2 regions of the Dietzia sp. Alg238-R159 genome follow, and region 2 is predicted to be linked to the other one. Evidence: predicted binding sites of a transcription regulator. Region 2 holds the regulator's gene; the other holds the start of a gene.

Region 1 (9,075 bases), on a different contig from region 2:
GGGCGCGCCTGCGCGAACTCGCCGCCCATCCGCGGGTCGTCGCGGTGGGGGAGACCGGCCTCGACCACTACTGGGTGGGGAAGATGGACGGCTGCGCCGACCCGGCCGAGCAGGAGGAGTCGCTGCGCTGGCACGCCGGGCTCGCCGCCGAGCTGGGCAAATGCCTGATGATCCACAATCGCGAGGCCGATGACGACCTGCTGCGTGTGCTCGCGGAGGTCGCCGGCCCGGGCTCGGGCATCCCGCACGTGATGCTCCACTGCTTCTCCTCGCCGCTGGAGGTGGCGCGGGAGGCGCTGGACCGCGGGTACGTGCTGTCGTTCACCGGCAACGTCACGTTCAAGGCCAACGACCACCTGCGCGAGGCGGCCCGCCTGGCCCCGGCCGGGCAGCTGCTCGTGGAGACCGACGCCCCGTACATGGCTCCCGAGCCGTTCCGGGGCGCCCGCAACGAGCCCGGCCTGGTGGGTTACACCGCCCGGGCGATCGCGGAGGTCCGGGGGCAGACGCCGGAGGACTTCGTGTCGGAGGTCGCCGACACCGCCCGCGCCGTGTTCGGCCTGACCGTCTGACGGGCGGGCCCGCCCGGGCCGACGACCGGTGTGGCGCGTGGTACTGGTGAGGGCTGAGTGGCGAATGTAACGAAACGTGACCTGAATACCTCGTCGTCGTCGACTCGTTCCCGCATGTCACGAGGGTCACGTTGCCCCGGCGCTGTCCGCTCGTTACGCTATCGTGATGAAACGCGAACGGCTGTACGGCAGTTCGCGGAGCTACCCGAGGAGAGAACCCACAAGTGGTTGACGACGCACGGACCGACACCCCCACGGGCGCCCGACCCACCGCGACCCGGGGCATGCTCGCCCCCGTCAAGCGACTCCACGAGTCCCGCTCCACCATGCTGCGGCTGTCCGTCGCCGGGATGCTCACCACCCTCGTGGTGGGTGGGGTGGCGGCGCTCGACCAGCGCACGCAGTACACCCTCGAGGTCGACGGCGAGCAGGTCGAATTGGTGACCTTCAGCTCCGACGTCCACGCCGCGCTCGCCGACGCCGGCTACAGCGTCGACGACCGGGACGTGGTGATCGCGCCCGGCGACCGCATCGACGACGGCGACACCGTCACCCTGCTGCGCGCCCGGCCCGTCACCGTCGAGGTCGACGGTCGCAGCGAGCAGGTGTGGACCACCGCCACCACCGTCGCCGACCTCGTGGCCGAGCGCGACGACGTCCCGCCCCGCAGCTACGTCAGCCCACGCATCGACGCGGACGTCCCGCTCGACGGCACCACCGTCTCCGTGGTGACCCCGCGCGAGGCGCTGCTGTCCGACCACGGCGGCCCCGCCACCCCGATGGCCTCACCCGGTGAGACGGTCGGGCAGTTCCTCGAGCGCGCCGGCATCACCCTCGGCCCGCTGGACACTGTCACCCCGGCCCCGGACGCCCCCGTCGAGCCCGGCACCGAGGTCACCATCACCCGGGTGGCCGTCGCCGAGGAGACCGCGGTCGAGCAGTTCGAGGCCCCCGAACAGACCACCGAGGACCCCGAGGCCACCGAGGGCGAGCGCACGGTCGTCGATCCCGGTGCCCCCGGCGAGCGCGAGGTCGTCTACACGATCACCCGCGTCAACGGTGTCGAGACCGAGCGCGCCCGCGGCGCGGAGAAGGTCCTCACCGAGGCCCGCCCCGCCGTCGTCCGCGTGGGCACCAAGCCCAAGCCCGCCGCGCCGGCCGTCTCGAACGGCGGCGTGTGGGACTCGATCGCCCAGTGCGAGTCGGGCGGGAACTGGAGCATCAACACCGGCAACGGGTACTCCGGCGGGCTGCAGTTCGCCGCCGGCACCTGGACCGGCCACGGCGGCGGCCAGTACGCGCCCAGCGCGCACCTCGCCACGCGTGAGCAGCAGATCGCGATCGCCGAGAAGGTCCGGGCCTCGCAGGGCTGGGGCGCCTGGCCCGCCTGCACCTCCAAGCTGGGTCTGCGCTGACCGGCCCGGACGCGACCTTCCGCGGGCAGGCCGACCCTCTCGGCCCGCAGGAGGTGCGCGCGCTCGCGGAGGAACTGGGCATCAAGCCCACCAAGACCCTTGGACAGAACTTCGTCCACGACGCCAATACGGTCCGCAAGATCGTCACCGCCTCCGGCGTGGGCCGAGACGACACGGTGATCGAGGTCGGGCCGGGCCTCGGGTCGCTGACCCTGCCGCTGCTCGACGCCGCCGGCCACGTGGTGGCCGTGGAGATCGACCCCGTGCTGGCCACGCGCCTGCCCCGGACCGTGGCCGAGCGGGCCCCGCAGCTCGCCGACGCACTGACCGTCGTGGGCGCCGACGCGCTCGCGGTCTCCGGCGCCGACCTGGGCGGCCCGGGGGTCCCGCCGCCGACCGCGCTGGTGGCCAACCTGCCCTACAACGTCTCCGTGCCCGTGCTCCTGCACATGCTCGCCGAGGTGCCGACCCTGCGCACCGCGCTGGTGATGGTGCAGCTCGAGGTGGCCGATCGCCTCGCCGCCGCCCCCGGCTCCCGCGTCTACGGGGTGCCCAGCGTCAAGGCCGGGTTCTTCGGCACCGTCCGCCGCACCGGCACCGTCGGCCGCAACGTCTTCTGGCCCGTCCCCAACGTCGAGTCGGGCCTGGTGCGGATCGACGCCTACCCCGAGGCCCCGTGGGACCTGGGCGAGGCACACCGGAAACGGGTGTTCGCGGTGGCCGACGCCGCGTTCGCCCAGCGTCGCAAGACCCTGCGCGCCGCCCTGTCCGGGTGGGCGGGCTCCGGCGCGAACGCCGAACTCGCGCTGACCGAGGCCGACGTCGACCCCAAGGCCCGCGGTGAACAACTCACCACCGCCGACTTCGTCCGGATCGCCGAGGCGGCGGTGCGGCTCGGGATCGGACCGGCGCACCGGGAGCCGTAGGCTGGTGGTCATGCCCCGCGACGCCTCCACCCCCGCCGGCGCGCGCGCCGTGACGGCCGTCGCCCCCGCCAAGATCAACCTCCACCTCGGCGTCGGTGACGTCCGCGGCGACGGTTACCACGACCTGCTCACCGTGTACCGGGCCGTGGACATGTGGGAGCGGGTCACCGTGTCGCTGGACGACGCCGACGACGACAGCGAGGTCGTCGTCACCGGGCCCGGGGCCCCGCAGGTGCCGACGGATCGGACCAATCTCGCCGCCCGGGCCGTCGACCTGCTCCGCGAGGAGGCGGGATCGGACGCCCGGATCGCCATCCGGATCCACAAGGGCGTCCCCGTGGCCGGCGGGATGGCCGGCGGCAGCGCGGACGCCGCCGCCGCGCTCGTGGCCACGGACCGGCTGCTCGGTCTGGGACTCAGCCGGGCGGCGCTGGAGGAGCGGGCCGCGCGGCTGGGCAGCGACGTGCCCTTCTGCATCCGCGGCGGCACGGCGTTGGGCACCGGACGCGGCGAGAAACTCGCGACGCTGCTTCACGCCCGCGCCGAGCAGCACATCGTGGTGGCCCTGGCCGACGGGGGACTGTCCACCCCGACGGTGTTCGCCGAGCTCGACCGGCTGCGCGCCGAGCGCGACCCTGCTGATCCCGGGCGCGACCCGGCTGATCCCGAGCGTGGCCTGCCGCGCGCGGGCGGGGTCGACCCGCTCGTGGCGGCCCTCGCCGGCGACGATCCCGCCGCCGTGGCCGGGCTGCTCGCCAACGACATGGAGGCCGCCGCGCTCTCGCTCATGCCCGCCCTCCGCCGGACCCTGTGCGTCGGCCGGGAGGCCGGGGCCCTGCACGGCATGGTCTCCGGCTCCGGCCCCACCTGCCTGTTCTTCTGCACCGACCGTGACCACGCGATCGCCGTCGCCGCCGAGATCAGCGAGCACGGCGTCGCCCGCGAGGTCCGCGTGACCCGCGGCCCGGTCGGCGGTGCGCACATCGTCGACGACCCCACAGGAAAGTAGAGATGGCCCCCACCAACCTCATCAACCTCGAGCAGTGCTCGGTCTCCTTCGGGATCCGGCAGGTGCTCGACAACGTCTCACTGGGCGTCAACGCCGGCGACCGCATCGGCGTCGTCGGCCTCAACGGGGGCGGCAAGACCACCCTGCTGGAGATCCTCACCGGCGTGGCCGAGCCCGACTCCGGGCGCGTCTCGCAGGTCAGCGGTCTGCGGATCGCCGTGGTCACGCAGCGCACGGAGCTCGCCGCCGACACCGTGGGCCAGGCCGTGGTCGGCGGGCTCGGCCTCGCGGTCCACGAGTGGGCCGGTGACGCCCGCGTCCGCGCGGTGCTCGACGGCATCGGGATCCACGACCTGGGACTGGACACGCCCGTCGCGGATCTGTCCGGCGGTGAGCGGCGCCGGGTGTCGCTCGCCGCGGCCCTCGTGCAGGATTTGGACCTGCTCGTGTTGGACGAGCCGACCAACCATCTCGACGTCGAGGGGGTCCAGTGGTTGGCGGACCACCTCGTCGCGCGATCGAGTGCGCTCGTCGTCGTCACCCACGACCGGTGGTTCCTCGACACGATCGCCACCCACACCTGGGAGGTGGTCGACGGCCACGTCGAGCAGTACGAGGGTGGCTACAACGACTGGGTGTTCGCGCTCGCCGAGCGCGACCGCCAGGCCGCGGCCACCGAGTCGCGTCGTCAGAACCTCATGCGCAAAGAACTCGCGTGGCTGCGCCGCGGCGCCCCGGCGCGGACGTCCAAGCCGCGCTATCGCATCGAGGCGGCCGAGGCGCTCATCAAGGACGTGCCGCCGCCCCGCGACTCGCTACAGCTGTCGAGCTTCGCCGCGCGGCGCCTCGGTAAAGTCGTGATCGAGCTCGAGGACGTGCGCCTCGACGCCCCCGACGGCCGCACCCTCGTCGACGACCTCACCTGGCGACTGGCCCCCGGCGAGCGAGTGGGCCTCGTCGGCGTCAACGGTTCCGGCAAGACCACGCTCCTGCGGGCGCTCGCCGGTGAGGCCCCTCTCGCCGCGGGCAGCCGCAAGGAGGGCAAGACCATCCGGATCGGGTGGTTGCGGCAGGAACTCGACGACCTGCCGCTGGACCAGCGGGTGCTCGAGGCGATCGAGGACGTCGCCGCCCAGGTGGCATTCGGCAAGGACGAGCTCACCGCCTCCCAGCTGGCCGAGCGGCTGGGCTTTTCGCCGGCCCGTCAGCGCACGCCCGTCGGCGACCTGTCCGGCGGCGAGCGACGGCGCCTGCAGTTGACGCGCGTGCTCATGGCCGAGCCCAACGTCCTGCTGCTCGACGAGCCCACCAACGACCTCGACATCGACACGCTGCGTCAACTCGAGGACCTGCTCGACGGCTGGCCCGGCACGATGGTCGTCATCTCGCACGACCGCTACCTCGTCGAGCGCATCTGTGACTCGGTGTGGGCGCTGTTCGGCGACGGCCAGCTCACCAACCTCCCGCGCGGCATCGACGAATACCTCGAGCGCCGTCGCGTCGCCGGGGCGGCGGGCGACTCGGGCAAGGTGTCGCGCTCCGCGCCGGGCGCCGGGTCTGCTTCGGCTGGCGGTTCTGTGGCTGGCGGCGCGGACGGGTCTGCCACGGCTCCCGCCCTCTCCGCCGCCGAGGAGCGGGCACTCACCAAGGAGATGTCGAAGATCGAGCGGCAGATGGGCAAGCTCGACAAGCGCGAGGCCGAGCTCCACAAGGCCATGGCCGATGTCTCGGCAGGGGCGATGGACACCGAGAAGCTGGCCGCCCTGGACCGCGAGCTCAAGGACGTCTCCGCGGAGAAGGACACGCTCGAGGAGCGCTGGATGGAACTGGGCGAGCAAATCGAGGGTTGAGTCGCCCGGCCGGCCGACCTAGGCAGCCGACTGCGACCCTGGTTCGCTCTCGGCAGCGTGTAGTCGCTGTTCCGCCTGAGCGCGCAGGTACCTCCGTTCGGAGGCGCGACGGTGCCGGGTGTGCGGTTGGCGCTGCGATCCGGGGATGCTGTCACCGGTTCTGCCGGCTTCGGCGGCCTCCTTCTGTAGCCGGGAGCGTTCGGGGTGTCGCGGTGCGCCGAACTCCGCCAATGGGCCGGTGGGGGTGGTGATGACGCGTGTCCCGGGGTCCTTGTCGGGATGGTTCGGACCATGGATCCACACGTAGTCCCCGTCAGGGCTCCGGTAGTAGGCCCAGATGCCATCGGTCTTGAGGCGATGGTGGGTGCGGCAGATGCTGCCGAGGTCGTCGCTGGTGGTGTATCCGCCGCGCTGGGGATCCTCGTGGTCGAAGGGGATGATGTGGTCGAGGTCCGTCTTGTCCGCCGGGGTCTGGCAGCCCGGGAAGACGCAGGTGCCGTCGCGGCCTCGACAGAAGCGCGCCAGTGCCTCCGAGGGGCTGTACCGGCGGGACGCCTCACTGTCCGGGTCCGCGAGCGTGTCGATCGCGTCGAGCCTGCGTCTGGCGAATCGCTGCAGTTCGTCGGACGTGAAGCGACTGACGGGGCCATAACCTGCCACGAACAGTCCCCGGAAGTCCGCGTCCCCGTCGTCGTAGGCGTGGATCACGACCCGGCGGGCCGCGGCCATCGCGTCCGGGTCCGTGGGGTGGTCTCCGTCGGGTGCGGGCAGACAGGTCCAGCCGCGGCTCAGGGCGAGGAGGCCGGCGGCCCTGAGTTGCCCGATCGACCGGGGGTCGTCTGTTGCGGCGGTGCGGACCAGGGCTTCGATCCGTTCAGTGATCTCCAGGCCGTCGACGGCTGAGATGGTCGCGGTGAGCAGCGCGAGATCGCCCGTGACCGGCGTCATCTTCACGTTCTGCTCTCGCCGAGCCTGTTGTGCGCGGGCGTCCGCTCCCACGGGGTCGCAGCTCGCGACGTGCTTGCTGAGCATCTTGCGCAGTGGCCCGATCCTGGGAGGGTGGGTTCGGCGCCTCGTCGGTGCGAGTCCCTCGCTGATGCGGCGGTCGAGTTCCGGCATGAGACGGTCCTCCACCAGGGCGGTCTCCTCGGCGATGGCGTGGGCCGCGTCGACTCCGATCCACCCAGTCGTCAGCAGTGTCGCGGTGAGAGGCAGCCGCTCGGTCAGTTCTATGGCGGTGGCCACCAGCCGAAATGCCCCGCGGCGGGACAAAGCCATCGAGGCGCTCACCATGGTCGCCGCCGTGTCCAGGGGATCGCGTCGCTGGTCGTTCTGGGTTGACCTGGATACGCAGTCGTACGCATAGGCCACAGTGCGGCCTTCGGCAGCGTTGATCGCCCGCTGCGCGAGATAGCCGCGTCGCTGTCCGGGGTCCCATCGGCTGAAGGCCTCAGGGACGACGACGTCGGTGGCGGGGGTAGGCACCGTCGTGAATCCCGGCGGGGTCACGAACGGCGAGTGGGCGGTGTCTGTTGGGCTCATGGTTCGACTGTATGTTCGAGGTACGACATGGTCGGAAGAAGTGGCTGTCACGGCCGTGACCTGCGGTGCCCTGGATGCCCCGTTCAGGGCGCCGCAGGTCAGACGGCACTGCAGCTCAGACGGCACTGCGGTTCAGACGGCACTGCGGTTCAGACGGAGGCGTGGACGGCAGCCAGAAGTGCGTCGGCGTAGGTGAGGCATGGCGGTACGGCGTGCCACCGCGCCCGGGCGCTCTATGGATACCGCCAGGCCGTGGGCCCGGGCGGCGTCTGCAGCCTCGTGACCTGCGGTGCCCTGGATGCCCCGTCCAGGGCACCGCAGGTCGGACGGCACCGCGGTTCAGACGGTGGCGTGGATCGCGGCCAGCAGGGCGCCGGGATCTGTGAGATCCGGCAGGACGGCGTGGGCGCCGGCGGCGCGGAGGTCGTCGGCGGAAACCCTGCCGGTGGCGACAGCCACGCAGACGGCACCCGCGGCGCGCGCCCCGCGGACATCGTGCACGTGATCGCCCACGACCACCGACCGCCCGGGGGTCACGTCCACACCGCGGGCCCGGGCGGCGGCGAGGGCGTCGCGGACGAGGTGGGCGCGGTCCGCGTGGTGATCACCGAACGCGCCGAGTCCGGGATCGGGCAGCCCGTCGAAGCCACAGAGCCGCAGCTTGAGCAGCGCCGTCCGCCGCATGTTGCCCGTGACGATCCCCTGGTGCAGTCGCGGGTCCGCGGCCAGGGCGGCGACAGCTTCGTGGGCGCCGGGCAGGGGACCGCCACCTCCGGCCAGGAGATCGTCCCCGAACGTTTCGCAGCGCCGGGCCACGGCGTCCATGAGGGAATGGACCACCTCGTCGTCGTCGACACCTATCCCGTTGATCTCGAGCAGATCGGTGAGGATCGCGCGGTCGGTCCGTCCGGCGAAGGACACGCCCATGACGGGGTCGCGGCCGAGGAGGTCGGCGAGCGCCGGGGTGATCATGCGGGTCCCGAAACCGGCGGGGTCGAGGAGGGTGAGGTCGAGGTCCCACAGGACCAGTACGTCGCTCACGTCCCGAACGTCTCCAGCAGCGGCGCCAGCCAGGTGATGAGGAAGGTGCGGAGGTCGTCGTCGGAGCGGGCCTCGGGCGAGTCCAGGCACAGCACCGACCAGCCCACGTGCACGCCCACCTCCGCGACCAGGTCCAGGCGGCCGGCCAGTTGCGGGAACCGCTCGGCGGCGGGGACGAGGAGCTCGACCGCGTACTGGCGGGCCCGTTCGGCGGAGCCGGGGTCGAAGATGGGGTTCGAGCCGCCGCCGAGCGTGAGCGCGCGCAGCAGGGGATCGTCGAGGATGCAGTGGCGGCCCACGACCACGATCTCCACGATCAGCTCGAGGGGCGTCGTCGCGGCGTCGAGCACATCGGTGAACGCGCCGGTGAGCATGGTGAGTCGCTCGGAGACGGCCTGCGAGACCAGGTCCTCGCGGCTGCCGAAGATGGAGTAGACGGTCTGGCGGCTGACCTCGGCCTGCTTGGCGACCGCGGCGATCGTGACGCCCCCGAAACCGGCGCGCCCGATGACGGCTCGGGTGGCGTCGAGGATGGAGTCGCGGGAGCGCACCCCGCCAGTATCCCGGACGCCGCCGGACGCCGTGCCTAAAAGACGGCGCCCTCAGAAGACGGCGCCCACGTCCTGCCGCACGATCCTGTCCAGCGGGCGCTCGGCGATCGCGGCGATGGTCAGCGACGGGTTGCACGCGGCGGTCGTGCCGGGGATGAGCGCGCCGTCG
Region 2 (9,075 bases):
ACCGACACCCACGGACGCGACGCCGACGCACCCCGGCCGCTCGAGACCGCGCTGGGGATCCTCGGGGAGGGCCGACCGTGAGCAGCCCCGGATCCGGGCGCTCGCGGGTCCAGTCCGTCGACCGGGCCTTCGACCTACTCGACGCGCTGAGCATCCGCGGGGGCCGGGCGAGCCTCGGGGACCTCGTCGCCGACACGGGTCTGGCCGCCGCCACCGTCCACCGGTTGTGCGGCACGCTCGCCGAGAGCGGGCACCTCCGACGCGACGCGGGCCGCGACTACCTGCTCGGACCGCGCCTCCAGCGGATCGGCGACGTCGCCGGACGCGCCACCGCGTCCTGGGCCTTGCCGGTACTCACCGCCGTGGTCGAGGGCACCGGGGAGACCGCCAACCTCGCCGTCCGGGAGGGCGACGGGGTGGTCTACCTCGCCCAGGTCCCGTCGCCGCACTCGATGCGGATGTTCACCGAGGTGGGCCGACGGGTGGACGTGCACTGCACCGCGGTGGGCAAGGCCCTGGTCGCGGGCGACGACGACGACGAGGTCCGCAGCATGCTCGACAGGGCGGGCATGCGCCGCTTCACCGACTCGACCATCGTCGACCCAGACAGGTTGATCGAGGAGCTGCGGGTGGTGCGACAAGCGGGCTTCGCCACCGATGAGTCCGAGCAGGAGGAGGGCGTCCGCTGCGTCGCCATCGCGGTGGGTACCGGGGACGCCGCCTTCGCGGTGTCGGCATCCGGGCCCGAGGCCAGGTTCACGCGCGATCGCCGCGACGCCGCCGTCGCGATCCTTCGTGCGGCCGTGGCCGGGCTCGTCCCCTGATCTCGCGTCCGGCGATCACGCCCGCCCGCCGGACGCCATCGGGCCGGGCGCAGGACGCCCGCGGCCGTGAGGGCGGAGAATCCGCCACCCCCGCCCGGAACCGGCCCCACTGGCGTGGGATCGGAAGTCGGGCGGACGTGGCGGATTCTGCGGGTCGGCGGGTTGGGCCGACGCCGGTCTAGCCCGCGTTGGCGGCCTTGAACTCGCGACGACGGCGATGCAGGATCGGCTCGGTGTAGCCCGACGGCTGCTTGGTGCCCTCGAGGATCAGTTCCCGGGCCGCCTGCCAGGCGATGGACTTCTCGAAGTCCGGTGCCATGTTCCGGTAGGCGTCGTCGCCGGCGTTCTGCTTGTCGACGATCTCGGCCATCCGGCGCAGCGAGTCCTCGACGTCGTCGGCGGTGATGATGTCGTGACGGATCCAGTTGGCCAGCATCTGCGAGGAGATCCGCAGGGTGGCGCGGTCCTCCATGAGGTTGACGTCGTGGATGTCCGGCACCTTGGAGACGCCGATGCCCTGCTCGACCCACCGCACGACGTAGCCGAGGATGGTCTGGCAGGAGTTGTCGACCTCTTCCTTCTTCTCCTCGTCCGTCCAGTCCGTGGACGGGGCCAGGGGGACGGTGAGGATGTCGTCGACACTCGCGCGGGCACCCCCGGCGAGCAGCTCTTCCTGCCGGGTCATGACGTTGACCCGGTGGTAGTGGGTGGCGTGCAGCGTGGCGCCGGTCGGCGAGGGCACCCACGCGGTGTTGGCGCCGGCCTCGGGCTGGCCGATCTTCTCGGCGAGCATCTCGGCCATGAGGTCGGTCTTGGCCCACATGCCCTTGCCGATCTGGGCACGGCCACGCAGGCCGCACGCCAGACCCGTGTCGACGTTGAAGTCCTCGTAGGCCTTCATCCACCGCGCGCCCTTCATCTCGCCCTTGCGGATCATCGGCCCGGCCTCCATGGAGGTGTGGATCTCGTCGCCGGTCCGGTCGAGGAAGCCGGTGTTGATGAACACGACCCGTTCGGTGGCCTCGGCGATGCAGGCGGCGAGGTTGACGGAGGTGCGACGCTCCTCGTCCATGATGCCCACCTTGAGGGTGTTCTCGGGTAGCCCGAGGAGCTTCTCGACACGGCCGAACAGCTCGGTGGTGAACGCGACCTCCTCCGGCCCGTGCTGCTTGGGCTTCACGATGTAGATCGACCCGTGTCGGCTGTTCCGGCGCTCGTTGCCCTCGGCGATCCCGTGCATACCGGCGAGCGAGGTGATCAGTGCGTCCAGGATGCCCTCGGGCATCTCGTTGCCGTCGGCATCGAGCACCGCCGGGTTGGTCATCAGGTGGCCGACGTTGCGCACGAACAGCATCGAGCGGCCGTGGAGACGGACCTCACCCGAACCGTCGGGCGCGGTGAAGACCCGGTCGTCGTTGAGGACGCGGGTGAAGGTCTTGTCGCCCTTGCTGATCTCCTCGGACAGGTCTCCCTTCATGAGCCCGAGCCAGTTGCTGTAGCCCTGGGTCTTGTCCTCGGCGTCGACGGCGGCGACCGAGTCCTCGAAATCCATGATGGTGGACACGGCGGACTCCAGGACGACGTCCTTGACCCCGGCGCCGTCGGTCGAGCCGACGGGGGAGTCCGGGTCGATCTGGATCTCGATGTGCAGACCGTTGTTGCACAGCAGGACCGACGACGGGCTCGAGGGCTCGCCCAGGTAGCCCACGAACTTCTCCGGGGCCGCCAACCGGGCGGTCGACCCGTCGGACACGGTCACCTGCAGGCCACCGTCGACCACGGCGTAGCCCGTGGAACCCACGTGGCTGCCCGACGCCAGCGGTGCGGCGTCGTCGAGGAATTCACGGGCCCAGTCGATGACCTTGTCGCCGCGGACCTTGTTGTACCCCGAGCCCTGCTCGGCGCCGTCGGACTCCGGGATCGCATCGGTGCCGTAGAGCGCGTCGTAGAGCGAACCCCATCGGGCGTTGCCCGCATTGATAGCGAACCGGGCGTTCATGACCGGCACGACGAGCTGCGGGCCGGCGACCGTGGCGATCTCCGCGTCGACGTTCTCGGTCGTGACGGACACGGACTCGGGCTCGGGCACCAGGTACCCGATCTCCTGCAGGAACGCCTTGTAGGCGGTCGGGTCGATCGGCGCCGGATTCTCGTGGTGCCAGGCGTCGATCTCGGACTGCAACCGGTCGCGGGTGTCGAGTAGTTCGCGGTTGCGGGGGGCCAGCTCGGTGAAGATCTCGGAGGCGCCCGCCCAGAACGCGTCGGGATCGACCCCGGTGCCCGGGATCGCCTGGGAGTTGACGAAGTCGTACAGGACCTCGTCGACCTGGATTCCGCCGACAGTGATGCGTTCGGACATCGATGCTCTCCTGGAGGTAGGGGACCGTTCTCCGGGTCGACTCTAGTTGGCGTACCGTCCGGCATCATCCGACATTTCCACGGTGCGGAACGGTCCCCGCCGGCGAGTACGATTTCGCCATGACTTCGACGCGCCAGGCCTCGCAGCCCGACGGTATCGCCTTCCTCAAGGGCCACGGCACCCTCAACGACTTCGTGATCCTCCCGGACGATCAGGCCGACCTGGACCTCGACGTCGACCTGGTACGCGCACTGTGCGATCGGCGTGGCGGAATCGGCGCCGACGGGGTGCTGAGGATCGCGACCGCCGGAGCCCTCGTCGACCGGGGCGTGCTCGCGAGCCTGCCGCCCGGCGTGGACAGTGCGGACTGGTTCATGGACTACCGCAACGCCGATGGCTCCATCGCGGAGATGTGCGGCAACGGGGTCCGGGTCTTCACCCACGCCCTCGTCGCGACCGGGAGAGCGGAGGTCGGCTCGATCCCGGTGGGCACGCGGTCCGGGGCCCGCCCCGCCGAGGTCCTCTCACACTCGGGTGATGACGCCGTGGTGCGGGTGGACATGGGGGAGCCGCGACTGCTCGGACTGTCGTCGGCGGAGGTCGGTGGCCGGACGTTCGCCGGGCTCGCCGTCGACATGGGCAATCCGCACCTCGCCTGTGTGGTCCCCGATCTGGACGCCGCGGACCTCGCCGGGCTGCGGGTGCAGGAGGCCCCCGGGTACGACCGGGCCTTCTTTCCCGACGGCGTCAATGTCGAGATCGCCACCCCGATGGTGGACGGTCGGGTCGCCATGCGGGTCCACGAGCGGGGATCAGGGGAGACCATGTCCTGCGGAACCGGAATCGTCGCGACCGCGGTCGCCGCGCTGGCCGACTCGGGGGAGGCGACGGGCGACGTCGTCGTGGTGGTCCCGGGCGGCGAGGTGGAGGTATCACTGACCGGTGCCGGGTCCTCGCTCACCGGTCCGTCCACACTCGTCGCCCACGGTCATTACCACCGTGGTCGGTAGCACACCGTCTCGAACGGGACACCGGGGGGCCCGGTGTGAGAAGATGAACCCGAATGACTACTGATCACACGGCCGCTGACCGGCCGACACGCGACCTCGATCCATCCATCGGTGAATTCCAGCTCGAGGAGAGATCCTCGATGCGCCGGGTGGCGGGGCTCTCCACCGAACTCCAGGACGTCAACGACGCCGAGTACCGCCAGCTCCGACTCGAACGTGTCGTGCTCGTCGGTGTCTGGACCGAAGGGTCCGCCGCACAGGCGGACGCCGCGATGGACGAGCTCGCCCAGCTCGCCGAGACCGCGGGATCGGAGGTGTGCGACGCGCTCATCCAGCGCCGCGACAAGCCCGATGCCGCCACGTACATCGGGTCGGGCAAGGTCAGCGTCCTCAAGGACGTGATCGCGGCGACCGGCGCCGACACCGTCATCTGCGACGGCGAGCTCACCCCGGGGCAGCTGCTCGCGCTGGAGAAGGCGGTCAATGTCAAGGTCATCGACCGTACCGCGCTGATCCTCGACATCTTCGCGCAGCACGCCACCAGCCGTGAGGGCAAGGCCCAGGTGACGCTCGCCCAGATGGAGTACATGCTGCCCCGTCTGCGTGGTTGGGGCGAGTCGTTGTCCCGCCAGGCGGGCGGCCGTGCCGGCAGCAACGGCGGCGTCGGTCTTCGCGGCCCGGGTGAGACCAAGATCGAGACCGATCGGCGCCGGATCCGCGAGCGGATGGCCCGTCTGCGTCGCGACATCAAGGGGATGAAGCAGTCCCGGGACACCAAACGGCACCGTCGGCGTTCCACTCCGGTGCCGTCCATCGCCATCGCCGGATACACGAACGCCGGGAAGTCCAGCCTGCTCAACCGGATCACCGGAGCCGGCGTCCTGGTTCAGAACGCCCTGTTCGCCACCCTCGATCCGACGACGAGGAAGGCCGAGTTGCCCGACGGCAGGGCGGTCGTCTTCACGGACACCGTGGGATTCGTCAGGCATCTGCCGACCCAGTTGGTCGAGGCCTTCAGGTCGACTCTTGAAGAGGTCGTCGACTCCGAGTTGCTCCTCCACGTGGTGGATGGTTCGGATGCCTTCCCGCTCCGCCAGATCGAGGCGGTGCGCAAGGTGATCAACGAGGTGGTGGAAGAGCAGAACGCGGAGCGTCCCCGCGAACTTCTCGTCATCAACAAGATCGACGCCGCGGATCCCGTGGTCCTGACCGAATTGCACCACGCGCTACCCGACGCCGTGTTCGTCTCGGCGGTCACCGGGCAGGGCGTCGACGAGCTCCTCGAGAGGATCACCCAGATCGTCGCCTCCGGGGACACCGAGCTGACCCTGTCCGTTCCGTACTCCCGCGGGGACGTGGTGTCGCGGGTCCACGCCGAGGGCGCGGTGGTCGAGGAGGAACACACCCAGGACGGAACCCGGCTGGTGGTCCGGTTGCCCGCGTCCGTGGCCGGCGAACTGGACGAGTTCGCGGTCCGCGATCCACATGACGGCGCCGCCTGACCCCTGCGGGGACGGGCGGCGCGTCAATCGAACAACGGGCTCAGAGCTTCCGGAACACCGTCACGACCTTGCCGAGGATCGTCGCGTGCTCGCCCGGAATCGGGCTGAACGACGGATTGTGGGGCAACAACCAGACTCCGCTCGAGTCGTTCCGGAAGGTCTTGACCGTGGCCTCCCCGTCGATCATGGCGGCGACGATCTCCCCGTTGTCCGCGACGTTCTGCCGCCTGACCACCACGTAGTCGCCATCGCAGATGGCGGCGTCGATCATCGACTCGCCGACGACCTTGAGCATGAACAGATCACCTGACCCGACGAGGTCCGCCGGCAGGGGGAAGATCTCCTCGACGGCCTGTTCCGCGAGGATGGGCCCGCCCGCCGCGATCCGGCCGAGGACGGGTACGTAGACGGGTTCGACCGCGCCTCCCGGACGCTGGGGCTCCGGCGCAGGTGACCGGCGGCCCCGTGACTTCTGCCCCGGGACACCGTGGACGTCGACCGCGCGCGGCTTGTGAGGATCCCGCGTCAGGAAGCCCTTCTTCTCCAACGTGCGGAGTTGATGCGCCACCGACGACGTGGACTGTAAGCCGACCGCGTCCCCGATCTCGCGGATGCTCGGCGGATAACCACGCTCCTTGACGGTGTCGTGGATGTGCAGGAGAACGCTCTTCTGTCGGTCCGTCAGTGACTCGAAATCGGGCTTCGGCATCTCGTGGGGTCCCTTCGGCGAATGAATGTTCGACGCTGTGATCTGTCTACACCCTAGTGCCAACCACCGCCTTGCGCCACACACGTGTTCGAAGAAATTCCTCTGCGAATCGTGATTGTGTCGGAGTCGCGTGATACAACTCTAGGGGAGTTCGGATTCGAACAGATGTACTGAGACAGACATACAGGTGTGCGAACCCTGATCGCACACCGTATCGAGTAGGGAGCCACCATGACCGTTGTCGAGCTTCAGTCCCACCCACGTCCGGCCGTGCGGTGGACCGAGGTCTGCCCCGATGACCATCGTGGACAGGGCGCTCACCTCGACCGGCCGAGAGATGTGTCGGTGCTCGTGCGTCCCACGCCTGCGCCGCGGCGCACGCTGGTCCGACCCGAGGGCAATCGGCTGGCCGTCACGTCCGCCCGTGCGGGGAACCTCGTCCGGCCGCGGGTGGCGGCCCGTCCGGCCACCGTCACATCGGTCGCCCCCGGTCGGCGTGTACTCGTGCGCCCGGTCTCGACGGACCGCGCGCGGGCGTGCCACGTCGAGGCCCCGGTGTCCACCGGGGTGGTCGACGACGTGCCGGCCTGGGCACTGCTGGCGTGCGGGATCGCATTCGGCGTGATCATGCTTCTCGCAGTGGCCTTCCTCGGCGGACCCGCCTACGCGTGACCGGGCAGCGGGCCTCCTAGAATGGACCGCGGGCGGCGGTCTGCCACCCCCGCGTTCCGTCAGGCACGATCCGGGACGTGTGAACTCCGGTCGACGAAGGGCCCCACGGGAATGTACTGCCCGACATGCCATCACGAGGACTCCCGGGTGATCGACTCACGATCCGTCGACGAGGGACAGGCGATCCGGCGTCGACGGGAGTGCCCCCGGTGCGGACACCGGTTCACGACGCTCGAGACGCCACTGCTGACGGTTCTCAAGCGGAACGGGGTGACCGAGGCGTTCAGCCGGGACAAGGTCGTTCGCGGTGTCCGCCGCGCGTGCCAGGGACGATCGGTCGACGAGGACGCTCTCCGTCGCCTCGCCCAGCAGGTCGAGGACGCAGTGCGCTCCGGCGGTGTGTCCGAGGTTCCGGCCCACGAGATCGGGCTCGCCATCCTGGGCCCTCTGCAGGATCTGGACGAGGTCGCCTACCTGCGTTTTGCATCCGTGTACAAGCAGTTCAGCTCGGCCGACGACTTCGAACGCGAGATCATCGCCCTCCGAGAGCGTCGCGCGAGCCGCTGACCGCGCAACGTCATCTGGACGACCGTGGGGCGAGCGCAGACGCCACCGCCTTGTCGATCCGCTCTGCCGACACTGGACGGGCCGTACCCAGTGACTGCGCGAACAGCCCCACCCGGTACTCGGCGAGCATCCACCGCAGATCCCGGCACGCCCGCGCCCCGCCCGGCCGCCGTCGCAGGGCCGCGCATGCGTCCTCGACGGTCGACTCGGAGCGGCTCAACTTCGCCGTGAGCTCGCCGTGCCGGGCGGGAGACTTCTCCGCGAGGTCCAACCGGACACCGACCGCCCGCACATGCCGCTCCAGATGTGGGAGCACATCCGAGGGATGGCGTGCGAGGAATCCCTGTCCGACGAGGAAGTCCAGCGAGGGACGGACATCGTCGGCGACGTCTGCCGGCACCTCCGCCAAACGGCCCGACACGGACTGGGCGGCCATCAGCGCGGGAACCGCCGCCGAGATCGCGGACGCCACCGCACCGGGGACCTCCGCCCTCGCAGTGGCCTGGATATCCTGGAACTCCGCGACCGTGAGAACCGGTGAGCCCTTACGTCGGGCGATGATCCGCCCACTCGCGGCGAGCGACGCATCCGAGACCAGGGACTCCATCCCGCCATGCGGGTACTGGGTGAGCGCGAGCCGCTGCTGGACCGGGCGACCGCGCAGAATCGATGCCGTCGAGACCAGGCCGCCCGAGACCAGCGTGAGCACAGCCGACGCCTGTGTGGATCGACGCTCGTCCTCCGTGGCGCACGCCACGAGGTGAATTCCGTCCCCACCGACACGCAGGGCGGGGTAGACGGTCACCTCGACACCGTCCACCGAGCCGGTGACCGACTGCGGGAGGTCGCCGATGGTGTCGGATGTCCACTCCCGGCAGGGCCCCTTGTCGGGTACCAGACGGGCGTTGAGGGTCGCCCGTACCCTGTCCACCAACCGGGTCCTCAACTGCGCGAGATCCGTTCCGGAGGCCACGACCTCGTCCCCGTCGACCGCCTCGAAACGCATCCGGAGATGGCCCGATAGCTGGTTCTGATCGAAGTCACGCGGGTCGACCGTGGTACCGATCCGAGCAGACAGCGCCCGCGCGAGCGCAACGGACAGCGGGGCGGACCGGGGCGAGACGTCTCCCGCCAACAGCGACGCGAACTCGGCGGGAGGAGAACACAGTCGACGCAGATACTTGGGCAGCGTGCGGAGCATCTCCGTATAGAGCTCCTCCCGCAGCCCCGGCACCAGCCATTCGAACCCGGCGGTGGTGACCGAGGACAGCTGCGGCAGCGGGATGCGCACCGTGATCCCGTCGGTGGTGACGCCCGGATCGAACGCGTACCGCAGTTCGAAACTCCGCTCTCCCTGACGCCAGAAGGGCGGAAAATCGGCGGCATCGGGCACCGCCTCGGAGGTGCGTATGTCCTCGGGGGTGAGACGGAG

Evidence for each region. Region 2 encodes LexA, which represses DNA repair genes until DNA is damaged. Its sites were predicted from a motif close to CGAACANNTGTTCG; they were not measured.
Region 1: the regulator LexA is predicted to act here: its motif matches at 7,319-7,332, upstream of G6R20_RS11125 (HNH endonuclease signature motif containing protein).

Annotation. Positions count from the first base shown of each region.
Region 1 is NZ_UNRI01000004.1:2,017-11,091, reverse strand. Features, by position in the region: gene G6R20_RS11150 (TatD family hydrolase) at 1-572, shown strand, start outside; gene G6R20_RS19005 (resuscitation-promoting factor) at 797-1,987, shown strand; gene rsmA (16S rRNA (adenine(1518)-N(6)/adenine(1519)-N(6))-dimethyltransferase RsmA) at 1,984-2,913, shown strand; gene G6R20_RS11135 (4-(cytidine 5'-diphospho)-2-C-methyl-D-erythritol kinase) at 2,924-3,922, shown strand; gene G6R20_RS11130 (ABC-F family ATP-binding cassette domain-containing protein) at 3,925-5,772, shown strand; gene G6R20_RS11125 (HNH endonuclease signature motif containing protein) at 5,791-7,314, opposite strand; gene G6R20_RS11120 (HAD hydrolase-like protein) at 7,654-8,355, opposite strand; gene G6R20_RS11115 (TetR/AcrR family transcriptional regulator) at 8,352-8,906, opposite strand; partial or broken gene G6R20_RS11110 (GMC oxidoreductase) at 8,958-9,075, opposite strand, start outside.
Region 2 is NZ_UNRI01000002.1:311,981-321,055, reverse strand. Features, by position in the region: gene miaA (tRNA (adenosine(37)-N6)-dimethylallyltransferase MiaA) at 1-81, shown strand, start outside; gene G6R20_RS18980 (IclR family transcriptional regulator) at 78-824, shown strand; gene G6R20_RS06230 (malate synthase G) at 1,003-3,183, opposite strand; gene dapF (diaminopimelate epimerase) at 3,303-4,193, shown strand; gene hflX (GTPase HflX) at 4,247-5,695, shown strand; gene lexA (transcriptional repressor LexA) at 5,736-6,404, opposite strand; gene G6R20_RS06210 (hypothetical protein) at 6,636-7,076, shown strand; gene nrdR (transcriptional regulator NrdR) at 7,188-7,643, shown strand; gene hrpA (ATP-dependent RNA helicase HrpA) at 7,654-9,075, opposite strand, start outside.